DNA from 3 places in the Streptomyces sp. S6 genome. Region 2 is predicted to be linked to each of the others. Evidence: predicted binding sites of a transcription regulator. Region 2 holds the regulator's gene; each other region holds the start of a gene.
What was found. Region 2 encodes HrcA, which represses chaperone genes, less so after heat shock. Its sites were predicted from a motif close to TTNGCACTCNGNNNNNCNGAGTGCNAA; they were not measured.
Positions count from the first base shown of each region.

Region 1 (4,168 bases), on a different contig from region 2:
TTCCCGGACCATGGGCTCTACCCCGGGGTCGGTGTCCGAACAGAGGCCGACGGCAAAGGGCGTTACGTCCCCGACGGGGTCCTCGCGCCGTCCGGTCACTTCGCCGGGCAGGGTGACTGGGTCGGTCCCGACGGGGTCGCGATGGTTCTGGAGATCACCTCCCGCGACCGCCGTACGAACCCACGCGCGCGGCTCCAGAAGCCTTTCGGGTACGCGGAGGCCGGGATTCCCGTCTATCTCCTCGTCGATCGGAACAGCGCCACGTCCATCGTTCACAGCGAACCCGTCAACGGGCGCTATCAGCAGGTCCGTTGCTGCCCTTGGGACGGTGCCGTCCGGCTTCCTTCCGCCTTCGGGACAGGGTTTGTGACGCTTCCTCCCCTCCCCGCCGACTACATGCTTTAACGCCCGAAGGCGGTACCCCCGTTGCCAGGGATACCGCCCTCAAGTTATGTACTGCCGACCCTCGTCGAGGATCAGAAGTCCATGTCACCGCCCGGCATACCGCCACCGGCGGGCGCGGCGGCCTTCTCCGGCTTGTCGGCGATGACGGCCTCGGTGGTGAGGAAGAGCGCGGCGATGGAGGCCGCGTTCTGGAGCGCGGAGCGCGTGACCTTGGCGGGGTCGATGATGCCTTCGGCGATCATGTCGACGTACTCACCGGTCGCGGCGTTGAGGCCGTGGCCGACGGGAAGGTTGCGGACCTTCTCGACGATGACGCCGCCCTCAAGGCCACCGTTGACGGCGATCTGCTTGAGCGGGGCCTCCAGGGCGAGCCGCACGGCGTTCGCGCCGGTCGCCTCGTCACCCGTCAGCTCAAGCTTCTCGAAGACCGCGGAAGCCTGGAGCAGGGCCACGCCACCACCGGCGACGATGCCCTCCTCGACGGCCGCCTTCGCGTTGCGGACGGCGTCCTCGATGCGGTGCTTGCGCTCCTTGAGCTCGACCTCGGTCGCGGCACCGGCCTTGATGACGGCCACGCCGCCCGCGAGCTTCGCCAGGCGCTCCTGGAGCTTCTCGCGGTCGTAGTCCGAGTCGGAGTTCTCGATCTCGGCGCGGATCTGGTTGACCCGGCCCGCGACCTGCTCCGAGGAGCCGGCGCCGTCGACGATCGTCGTCTCGTCCTTGGTGATGACGACCTTGCGGGCCTTGCCCAGCAGGTCAAGCGTGGTGTTCTCCAGCTTGAGGCCGACCTCCTCGGAGATCACCTCGCCGCCGGTGAGGATCGCGATGTCGTTCAGCATCGCCTTGCGGCGGTCGCCGAAGCCGGGGGCCTTGACGGCGACGGACTTGAACGTGCCGCGGATCTTGTTGACGACCAGGGTCGACAGGGCCTCGCCCTCGACGTCCTCGGCGATGATCAGCAGCGGCTTGCCGGACTGCATGACCTTCTCCAGGAGCGGGAGGAGGTCCTTGACGGAGCCGATCTTGGAGTTCGCGATCAGGATGTACGGGTCGTCCAGGGACGCCTCCATACGCTCCATGTCGGTCGCGAAGTACGCCGAGATGTAGCCCTTGTCGAAGCGCATGCCCTCGGTGAGCTCCAGCTCCAGACCGAAGGTCTGGGACTCCTCGACCGTGATGACGCCTTCCTTGCCGACCTTGTCCATCGCCTCGGCGATGAGCTCGCCGATCTGGGTGTCAGCGGCGGAGATGGAGGCCGTGGAGGCGATCTGCTCCTTGGTCTCGACGTCCTTCGCCTGCTCCAGGAGCGCGCCGGAGACGGCCTCGACGGCCTTCTCGATGCCGCGCTTCAGGGCCATGGGGTTGGCGCCGGCGGCGACGTTGCGGAGGCCCTCGCGGACCAGGGCCTGGGCCAGGACCGTCGCGGTCGTCGTGCCGTCACCGGCGACGTCGTCCGTCTTCTTCGCGACTTCCTTGACCAGCTCGGCGCCGATCTTCTCGTACGGGTCCTCCAGCTCGATCTCCTTGGCGATGGAGACACCATCGTTGGTGATCGTGGGGGCGCCCCACTTCTTCTCAAGGACGACGTTGCGGCCCTTGGGGCCGAGGGTGACCTTGACGGCGTCGGCGAGCTGGTTCATACCGCGCTCAAGGCCGCGCCGCGCCTCCTCGTCGAACGCGATGATCTTGGCCATGTGAAGTGGTCCCTCCAGGACTGGGGGTGAGTACCGCAGTGGACCGCGCCCGCGCCCGCGACGGACGGTCCCGCGGTCTGGTGGTCCCTTGCCCCACCCTCGCCGTGAACCTCACCGACTCGGTCCTTCGTTGTCACTCTCACGGGGAGAGTGCTAACGCCAATGATTAGCACTCTGCCCCTGCGAGTGCAAGGCCGTAAGGGTGGCTGCGGGATGGGAAGGCGGAGGTTTCGGGGGTGGAGAGGAGGGGGAAGGAGGGGTTCGCCGGTGGGCGGCTGCGGGTCGTGGAGGGCTGGTCGCGCAGTTCCCCGCGCCCCTAAAAGACTCAGAGTGCGACGCCGTCGCGGCTGCTCGCGCCCGCGCGGCGGAGCCGCACATCAACGCAGCCCTGCGGCCCTGAAAGACTTCGACTGCGGCGCCGTCGTCGCCCGTCGCGCCCACGTGGCAGAGCCGTACATCAGACACAGCCCCGCACCCCTGAAAGACCTCGACCACAGCACCGTCGTCACCTATCGCGCCCACCCGGCGGAGCCCCCCGCACACAAAAGACCCGCACCCTGGACAGATGCGGGTCCTCTGGTTGAAATGTTCAGGCGGTGACGCGAACCATGTCGGCCTGCGGGCCTTTCTGGCCCTGCGAGATCTCGAACTCGACTCGCTGGCCCTCTTCGAGGGTGCGGTAGCCGTCCATCTGAATGGCGCTGTAGTGGACGAAGACGTCCGCACCACCGTCGACCGCGATGAAGCCGTACCCCTTCTCCGCGTTGAACCACTTGACGGTGCCCTGAGCCATGCCTAACTCCCCTATTACTGGCCCTTGCACAGATCCGCACTTCGCGGACCCGGGTCAGACCTCACCCCCCAGCCGATTTGGGGGCGTGCGCCGGAACGCGTCGACCGCGGCCGAATGTATCTGCCCAACTGCCCTCTGCAACAGGTCAATCGGACGAGAATTCCGGACGGACACGATCCGGAATGTGGTGAGAATTCAGGAGAGTTCAGGGCAAGTCGGGCCAGACATATGCCGCAAATGCCGTGCAAGAGGCGCGCAGTTTGGCTACTTCTTGTCGGGTGTAAGGCAGAAATCAAGGGCTACCGGCAGGTCAAACGGAAGCGCGTTCCCCAACCCTACCTCGTTCAACCACACAGAATTGCCCCCTCCGCTTCGAAGCAGAGGGGGCAATTCGATGAACAATGCGTAATGGGCATTACTGACGGTTACTACCCGCCGGTAATGACATTAGGTCAACCCCGAAGGATCAGCCTCCGGCAACCGCCGGGATGATCGAGACGCCGGCGCCGTCAGGGGTCGCCGTCTCCAGCCCCTGCTCGAAGCGGACGTCGTCGTCATTGACGTACACGTTGACGAACCGCCGCAGCTTCCCCTGGTCGTCCAGGACCCGCGCGGAGATCCCCGTGTGGTTCTTCTCCAGGTCCGCGATGACCTCACCCAGGGTCCCGCCCTCGGCGCTCACCTCGGCCTGCCCGCCCGTGTAGGTGCGCAGGATGGTCGGGATACGAACAGTGACGCTCATGCGAGGCCAGCCTCTCGGAAGGAGTCCAGGGTCGGGCGGATGGTCGCGGTGAGGCCGGTGCCGGCCACCGCGTCGAGGGTCTTGAGGCCGTCACCGGTGTTCAGCACGACCGTCGTGAGGGACGGGTCCAGCACGCCGTCCTCGATCAGCTTGCGCGTCACCCCGACCGTCACCCCGCCCGCCGTCTCCGCGAAGATCCCCTCGGTCCGGGCGAGCAGCTTGATCGCGTCGACGATCTGCTCGTCGGTGACGTCCTCCACGGCACCCCCGGTGCGCCGCGCGATGTCCAGCACGTACGGCCCGTCCGCCGGGTTCCCGATGGCCAGGGACTTCGCGATGGTGTCCGGCTTCTGCGGCCGCACCACGTCGTGCCCCGCCTTGTACGCGACGGACACCGGGCTGCACCCCTCGGCCTGCGCCCCGAAGATCTTGTACGGCTTGTCGGCGACGAGCCCCAGCTTGATCAGCTCCTGGAGCCCCTTGTCGATCTTCGTCAGCTGCGATCCGGAGGCGATCGGGACGACGAGCTGGTCG
Region 1 is NZ_JBTYMC010000038.1:4,589-8,756, reverse strand. It holds gene ACVNF4_RS08145 (Uma2 family endonuclease) at 1-405, shown strand, start outside; gene groL (chaperonin GroEL) at 477-2,099, opposite strand; gene ACVNF4_RS08135 (cold-shock protein) at 2,689-2,892, opposite strand; gene ACVNF4_RS08130 (MoaD/ThiS family protein) at 3,359-3,634, opposite strand; gene thrC (threonine synthase) at 3,631-4,168, opposite strand, start outside.
Region 1: the regulator HrcA is predicted to act here: its motif matches at 2,230-2,256, upstream of groL (chaperonin GroEL).

Region 2 (4,168 bases):
GTTCGTGGATCTCGACGTAGAGGTCACCGGCGGGACCGCCACCGGGCCCGACCTCGCCCTCGCCGGCGAGCTGGATGCGCGTGCCGTTGTCGACGCCGGCCGGGATCTTGACCGTCAGCGTCCGCCGGGAGCGGATGCGGCCGTCGCCGGCGCACTCGGGACACGGCGTCGGGACGACCGTCCCGAAGCCCTGGCACTGGGGGCACGGCCGGGACGTCATGACCTGGCCCAGGAAGGACCGGGTGACCTGCGAGACCTCACCCCGGCCGCGGCACATGTCACACGTCTGCGCGGTGGTGCCGGGCGCGGCCCCCTCGCCGCTGCACGTGTTGCAGACGATGGCCGTGTCGACCTGGATGTCCTTGGTCGTGCCGAACGCGGCTTCGTCGAGGTCGATCTCCAGGCGGATCATCGCGTCCTGGCCGCGCCGCGTGCGTGAGCGCGGGCCGCGCTGGGACGCCGTCCCGAAGAACGCGTCCATGATGTCCGAGAAGTTGCCGAAACCGCCCGCGCCGAAGCCGCCCGCGCCGCCGCCGCTCTGCGAGAGCGGGTCGCCGCCGAGGTCGTAGACCTGCTTCTTCTGCGGGTCGGAGAGGACCTCGTAAGCGGCGTTGATCTCCTTGAACCGCTCCTGGGTCTTCGGGTCCGGGTTGACGTCCGGGTGCAGCTCGCGCGCAAGCCGACGGAACGCCTTCTTGATCTCATCCTGCGACGCGTCACGGCGCACGCCGAGGACGGCGTAGTAATCCGTCGCCACTTACGACTCCGCCAGGATCTGTCCGACGTACCTCGCCACTGCGCGTACCGCTCCCATCGTTCCCGGGTAGTCCATGCGGGTCGGTCCGACCACGCCGAGCTTGGCGACTGCCTCGCCGCCCGAACCGTAACCGACCGACACGACGGACGTGGAGTTGAGTCCCTCGTAGGCGTTCTCGTGCCCGATGCGCACGGTCATGCCCGAATCTCCCGCCTCGCCAAGCAACTTGAGGAGCACGACCTGCTCCTCAAGGGCCTCCAGGACGGGCCGGATGGTGAGGGGAAAGTCATGTCCGAAGCGGGTGAGATTGGCTGTTCCGCCGATCATCAGCCGCTCCTCGTTCTCCTCGACGAGCGTCTCCAGGAGAGTGGAGAGCACCGTCGAGACCGTACCCCGGTCTTCTCGCTCGAAAGCCTCCGGGAGGTCCTCGACGAGCGGGGGCACGTCACTGAAGCGGCGGCCCGCGACCCGGCTGTTGAGCCGCGCGCGCAGGTCCGCCAGCGACGACTCCCCGAACGGCGCCGGGCAGTCGATCATCCGCTGCTCCACCCGGCCCGTGTCCGTGATCAGCACGAGCATCAGCCGCGCGGGCGCGAGCGCCAGCAGCTCGACGTGCCGGACGGTGGAGCGGGTGAGGGAGGGGTACTGGACGACGGCGACCTGACGGGTGAGCTGCGCGAGCAGCCGTACCGTGCGGGCCACCACGTCGTCCAGGTCGACCGCGCCGTCCAGGAAGTGGTGGATCGCGCGGCGTTCCGGCGCCGTCATCGGCTTGACGCCGGCCAGCCTGTCGACGAACAGGCGGTAGCCCTTGTCGGTGGGGATGCGGCCGGCGCTGGTGTGCGGCTGGTGGATGAACCCCTCGTCCTCCAGCACGGCCATGTCGTTGCGCACGGTCGCCGGGGAGACCCCGAGGTTGTGCCGCTCGGTGAGCGCCTTCGAGCCCACCGGCTCCTCGGTCCCGACATAGTCCTGGACGATCGCGCGCAGCACCTGAAGCCTGCGTTCACTCAGCACCGCGCACACCTCCAGATGTCCGTCCCTGGCACTCTCCCCTGACGACTGCCAGTGTACGGCGATCGTGTACCACGGGGGCAAGGTCGTCCCGCCGCCGGTTGGTACAGCTAGCGTCTCTGTATGACGGTGACTTGGGAAGAGCTCGGCTGGGAGCGCCTGTCGGATCGGGCCGGACGGATCCGCCTCCCCGGATGGGACTGCACGGTGGGACTGGTGACGGCCCCCGGCGCCACCCTCATGATCGACGCGGGCTCCAGCCTCCCGGAGGGCACCCGCCTCCACACGGAGGCCACCCACCTCACCGGCGTCAATGTGACCCATCTCGCCCTCACCCACGCCCACTTCGACCACGTCCTCGGCGCGGCGGCCTTCCCGGGGGCGGCGGTCTACGCGGCGAGCGCCGCCTACGACGCCGCCGAGCTGACCGACGACGCCGTACGCAACGGCCTGGCCCGCCACCTGGCCGAGGAGGCGACGGCCGCGCTGATCACGCCGGATCACGTGGTGAGGGACAGGTTGACGCTGGTGCTGGGGGAGAGCGCCCCCAGCAAGATCCTCCTCGCCCGTCTCGGCCCCGCCCACTCCCCCGACGACCTCGTCGTCCTCGTCCCCGGCACCCCCGACTCCCCTCCCATCCTCTTCTGCGGCGACCTCGTCGAGGAGTCCGGCGAGCCGCAGGCGGGGTCGGACGCGGTGCCGGGGCGGTGGCCGGAGGTGCTGGACGTGCTGCTGGAGCTGGGTGGGCAGGACGCGCTGTACGTGCCCGGTCACGGGGCGGTCGTGGACGCGGAGTTCGTGCGGCGGCAGCGTGACGCTCTGCGCGAACGCTTCGGCGTGTCGCACGGGTGAAGGCGGGACCGCTCCCGCGTACTTCTCCTATCGTCATCCGAATGCGCCAGTACTCGCCCGACCTGACCCCTCCCTGGAAGAAGAAGCAGGCCCCCGCCCCGGAGATCCCGGCCGACCCCGGCCTCGTCGTCGAGGAACCCGGCACCGGTTTCTGCGGTGCGGTGATCCGCTGCGAGGCGGGCACGGTCACGCTGGAGGACCGCTTCGGCAAACACCGCGTCTTTCCGATGGAACCCCGTGGGTTCCTCCTGGAGGGCCGCGTGGTGACGCTGGTCAGGCCCTCGGCGCAGGCGTCCACGCAACCCGCCCGCACCGCCTCCGGCTCCGTCGCCGTCCCCGGCGCCCGCGCGCGCGTGGCCCGAGCCGGCCGCATCTACGTGGAGGGCCGCCACGACGCCGAGCTGGTCGAGAAGGTCTGGGGCGACGACCTGCGCATCGAGGGTGTCGTCGTGGAGTACCTGGAGGGCGTGGACGACCTCCCCGCGATCGTCGACACCTTCGCCCCCGGCCCGGACGCCCGCCTCGGCATCCTCGTCGACCACCTCGTCCCCGGCACGAAGGAGTGGCGCATCGCGCAGGCGGTCACCAGCGACCACGCCCTCGTGGTGGGCCACCCGTACATCGACATCTGGGAGGCGGTGAAGCCGTCGTCCCTGGGCATCTCCGCGTGGCCCCGCGTGCCTCATGGGCAGGACTGGAAGACGGGGGTGTGCCGGGCGTTGGGCTGGCCGTCGGAGAACACCGGGGCGGTGTGGCAGGCGATTCTGAAGCGGGTGACGTCTTACAAGGACCTGGAGCCGGAGTTGTTGGGGAGGGTGGAGGAGCTGATCGATTTCGTCACCGCATAGTGCCGGGTCGCTGCAAGGTACCGAACCTGCTCGTGTCCAGTTCGATGCCCAACCAAGGCAACGGCACCGGGTCACCGAACTTCCGCGTCCGTTCCGACTGGTAGTCGGCCGACATCCCCCGCCCGGACGGCTCCGACAGCACCAGACACCTGGCCTCGAAGGGGTCGATGATCAGATACGCGGGGACACCGCCGGCAGCGTAGATCGACCGCTTCTGCACATAGTCGCGGTGGGCACTGGTCTTGGACACGACCTCCACCACGAGGGTCAAGGCCGCTGCGGGCACGAGCCGTCCCGGACTGTCGTCGGCGCCGAGCTCCAGAATGACGAGGTCCGGCTGCGGCTCGCTGTTCTCCTCCGGAATGGCCACGTCCTGTGTCTGGAGCCGGTCCCATCGGTCGGACGGGATCTGGTCCTGCACAGCCTGCACGATGCGGTTGTGGACCTTGTCCGGCCCGGTCATCATCACGATGTCCCCCCAGATGAGCTCTGCCTTGTAGCCCTCGGGAACCTCCAGGTTCTCGAAGGTCTCGTGCACCCGGCGATCATCCACAGCGGTCATCTCCGTGACCCTCCATCTCCGCCGCGCTGTCTGTCGGCAGAACCCTACGAACCAGGTTAGGCACCGAACCTACGTTCCGCACCGATTCACTCCCCCGAGTGATCAGTCCACCAGATCCCTGACGACCGCATCCGC
Region 2 is NZ_JBTYMC010000215.1:4,478-8,645, forward strand. It holds gene dnaJ (molecular chaperone DnaJ) at 1-757, opposite strand, end outside; gene hrcA (heat-inducible transcriptional repressor HrcA) at 758-1,774, opposite strand; gene ACVNF4_RS24985 (MBL fold metallo-hydrolase) at 1,895-2,623, shown strand; gene ACVNF4_RS24990 (DUF3097 domain-containing protein) at 2,665-3,471, shown strand; gene ACVNF4_RS24995 (Uma2 family endonuclease) at 3,461-4,033, opposite strand; gene hemW (radical SAM family heme chaperone HemW) at 4,136-4,168, opposite strand, start outside.

Region 3 (4,168 bases), on a different contig from region 2:
GCCGCCCGGGTCGCGGCGGCCCGGAAGTGGGGGCTGAAGAAGGTGCCGCTGACGGCCCCGCCCGCCCCCGCGAAGAAGCCGGTGATCACGACCCGTGACGGCTTCGAGGTCGACGACCACGAGGAACTGGGCCTGCCGCCGGTCTTCACGACCATTCCGGTCAAGGAGAAGGTCGTCTTCCTCACCATTGACGACGGCGCCGAGAAGGACCCGGCGTTCCTGCGCATGATGAGCGAGCTGAAGATCCCGTACACCGCGTTCCTCTCCGACTACCTCGTCAAGGAGGACTACGGGTACTTCAAGAAGATGCAGGACGCCGGCGTCGTCCTGAACAACCACACGCTCCACCACCCCTACCTCCCGGGTATGTCGTACCAGCGGCAGAAGCACGAGATCTGCGGCATGCAGGACGTCATCCAGAAGCACTACGGCAAGCGGCCCCTGCTCTTCCGGCCCCCGTTCGGGAACTACAACCGCGACACCCTGCGTGCCGCGAAGGCGTGCGGGGTGAAGTACGCCCCACTCTGGGACGAGGAGGTCTTCGTCGACCACTGGGAGTACCGCGAGTGGGACCGCGACCTCCACCCCGGCGACATCGTCCTGAGCCACTTCCGGGGCCGGGACGACTGGAAGGGCACGATGCCCGACATGGTCCGCCGGTTCCTGAACATGGTCACCGAGAAGGGGTACGCCGTGGGACGCCTGGAGGACTACCTGTGAGAACGCGGGGGCTGGTGGCGGGCGCCCTGCTCGTCGCCCTGACGCTCGTCAGCGGCTGCGCGCAGTCCGTCGACCCGATCGAACGGCTCGGCAAGAAGGCGGCGGAGCGGGTCCACGGGGCCCGTCCGGAGGTGGCCGCCGGACAGCCCGCGTACCGCCGCTGGGGGTTGACGAAGCCGCTGGCTCCCGCGCCGAAGAGGGGCATCACGAGGTCCCCCGGAAGTACTACGGGTACCCCCTCCCTCCCCCCGGTCCTCGACCACATCCCCACCCCCGACCCCGTCGTCTTCCTCACCTACGACGACGGCGCCGAACGCGACCCCCGCTTCGTCGACCTGGTCCGCGAACTCCGCCTCCCGGTCAGCATGTTCCTCACCGACAGCGTCGTCGGCCCCGGCTACGGCCACTTCGCGCGGCTCCGGGCCGTCGGCGCCAACCTCCAGAACCACACCCTCCACCACGCCGCCCTGCGCGGCCTCCCCTACCCGGGGCAGCGCGCGGAGATCTGCGGCCAGCAGGACAAACTCAAGGCCCGCTTCGGCCTGCGCCCCCGCTGGTTCCGCCCGCCCTACGGCACGTACGACGCGACGACCCTGCGCGCGGCGGCCGACTGCGGCGTCTCCACCGTCGTCCTCTGGCGTGCCGCCATGACCCCCGGGGGCCTCGTCTACACCCGTGGCTCCCGGCACCTCCTGCCCGGCGACATCGTCGCGATGGACTCCGACGAGGCGGGCGGCCCGACCCTCAGGGACCGGACCGTACGGGTACTACGGGAAGCCCAGGCGAGGGGACTCACGGTGGGGAGACTTGAGGACTACCGGTAGGACCTGAGGGCTACGGGCAGGGAAATACTCGGTCACCACGGCACCGGAATTAGCAGTCCGCTTGACCGAGTGCTAATCACGGTCATAGTCTCGGGTCTGGCACTCCCCACTGGAGAGTGCCAACGAAGCGACGGGCAGGTCCGGCACCCGCGACGACGGATCGGTCTGGTCGCCACCTCAGACAGTTAACCCCGTGAGATCTCCGAAGGGGGAGGTCGGATCGTGACGACCGCCAGCTCCAAGGTTGCCATCAAGCCGCTTGAGGACCGCATCGTGGTCCAGCCGCTCGACGCCGAGCAGACCACGGCCTCCGGCCTGGTCATCCCGGACACCGCGAAGGAGAAGCCCCAGGAGGGCGCCGTCCTCGCCGTGGGCCCGGGCCGATTCGAGAACGGCGAGCGCCTGCCGCTCGACGTCAAGGTCGGTGACATCGTCCTGTACAGCAAGTACGGCGGCACCGAGGTCAAGTACAGCGGCGAGGAGTACCTCGTCCTCTCGGCTCGCGACGTTCTCGCGATCATCGAGAAGTAAGACACCTCAGTTTTTTGAGCCGCGCCCCTGGCCCCGCGATCCCTTGATGGAGCCGGGCGCCAGGGGCGCGGCTTTTTTCTTACCCACAGATTTTCCGAGAGGGCACCCGCTGTCATGGCGAAGATCCTGAAGTTCGACGAGGACGCCCGTCGCGCCCTTGAGCGCGGCGTCAACAAGCTGGCCGACACGGTCAAGGTGACGATCGGCCCCAAGGGCCGCAACGTCGTCATCGACAAGAAGTTCGGCGCTCCGACCATCACCAACGACGGCGTCACCATCGCCCGTGAGGTCGAGATCGACGACCCGTACGAGAACCTCGGCGCCCAGCTGGTGAAGGAGGTGGCGACCAAGACCAACGACATCGCGGGTGACGGCACCACCACCGCCACCGTGCTCGCCCAGGCGCTGGTCCGCGAGGGTCTGAAGAACGTCGCCGCGGGTGCCTCCCCGGCGCTGCTCAAGAAGGGCATCGACGCGGCCGTCGCCGCCGTCTCCGAGGACCTCCTCGCCACCGCCCGTCCGATCGAGGACAAGGCGGACATCGCCGCCGTCGCCGCGCTCTCCGCGCAGGACACGCAGGTCGGCGAGCTCATCGCCGAGGCGATGGACAAGGTCGGCAAGGACGGTGTCATCACCGTCGAGGAGTCCAACACCTTCGGTCTGGAGCTGGACTTCACCGAGGGCATGGCCTTCGACAAGGGCTACCTGTCGCCGTACTTCGTGACGGACCAGGAGCGCATGGAGGCCGTCCTGGAGGACCCCTACATCCTCATCAACCAGGGCAAGATCTCCTCCATCCAGGAGCTGCTGCCGCTGCTGGAGAAGGTCATCCAGTCCGGTGGCTCCAAGCCGCTGCTGATCATCGCCGAGGACGTCGAGGGCGAGGCGCTCTCCACCCTCGTCGTGAACAAGATCCGCGGCACGTTCAACGCCGTCGCCGTGAAGGCCCCCGGCTTCGGTGACCGCCGCAAGGCGATGCTCCAGGACCTCGCGATCCTGACCGGCGCGACCGTCATCTCCGAGGAGGTCGGGCTCAAGCTGGAGCAGGCCGACCTCGACGTGCTCGGCACCGCCCGCCGCGTCACCGTCACGAAGGACGACACCACCGTCGTCGACGGCGCCGGCGACTCCGCCGACGTCACGGGCCGCGTCGCCCAGATCAAGGCCGAGATCGAGAACACGGACTCCGACTGGGACCGCGAGAAGCTCCAGGAGCGCCTCGCGAAGCTGGCCGGCGGCGTGTGCGTGATCAAGGTCGGCGCCGCCACCGAGGTGGAGCTCAAGGAGAAGAAGCACCGCCTTGAGGACGCCATCTCCGCCACCCGCGCCGCGGTCGAGGAGGGCATCGTCTCCGGCGGTGGCTCCGCGCTCGTCCACGCCGCGAAGGTCCTGGAGGACGGCCTCGGCAAGTCCGGCGACGAGGCGACCGGTGTCGCCGTCGTCCGCAAGGCCGTCGTCGAGCCGCTGCGCTGGATCGCCGAGAACGCGGGTCTTGAGGGTTACGTCATCACCTCCAAGGTCGCCGAGCTCGACAAGGGCCAGGGCTTCAACGCCGCGACCGGCGAGTACGGCGACCTGGTGAAGGCCGGCGTCATCGACCCGGTCAAGGTCACCCGCTCCGCCCTGGAGAACGCCGCCTCCATCGCCTCCCTCCTGCTCACGACCGAGACCCTGGTCGTCGAGAAGAAGGAAGAGGAGGAGCCGGCCGCCGGCGGTCACTCCCACGGCCACTCGCACTAGTCACTGACGCGAGCCGCACCGAAGCCCGGCACCCCTTCGCGGGGGTGCCGGGCTTCGGCCGTTCCCGGAACGGGGGAGGGGCACTCGCATCGGTGCCATGACGACGTTCCCTCCTACTGCGGCCCGTACTTGCGCCCCGTCTTCGAGGAGACCCCGCCCAGCAGTCCCCGGGGCGTCAGCTTCACGACCCCCATCAGCGCCTTGTACCGGGGATCCGGGATGGAGACGGTCCTGCCGCGAGCCAGGTCCTGCAACGCCGCGGCGACCAGTTTGTCCGCGTCCAGCCACATCCACCCCGGGATGTTGTCCGTCCCCATCCCCGCGCGCTCGTGGAACTCGGTGCGGACGAAGCC
Region 3 is NZ_JBTYMC010000124.1:77-4,244, forward strand. It holds partial or broken gene ACVNF4_RS18715 (polysaccharide deacetylase family protein) at 1-720, shown strand, start outside; gene ACVNF4_RS18720 (polysaccharide deacetylase family protein) at 717-1,544, shown strand; gene groES (co-chaperone GroES) at 1,767-2,075, shown strand; gene groL (chaperonin GroEL) at 2,190-3,815, shown strand; gene ACVNF4_RS18735 (SDR family NAD(P)-dependent oxidoreductase) at 3,929-4,168, opposite strand, start outside.
Region 3: the regulator HrcA is predicted to act here: its motif matches at 1,594-1,620, upstream of groES (co-chaperone GroES).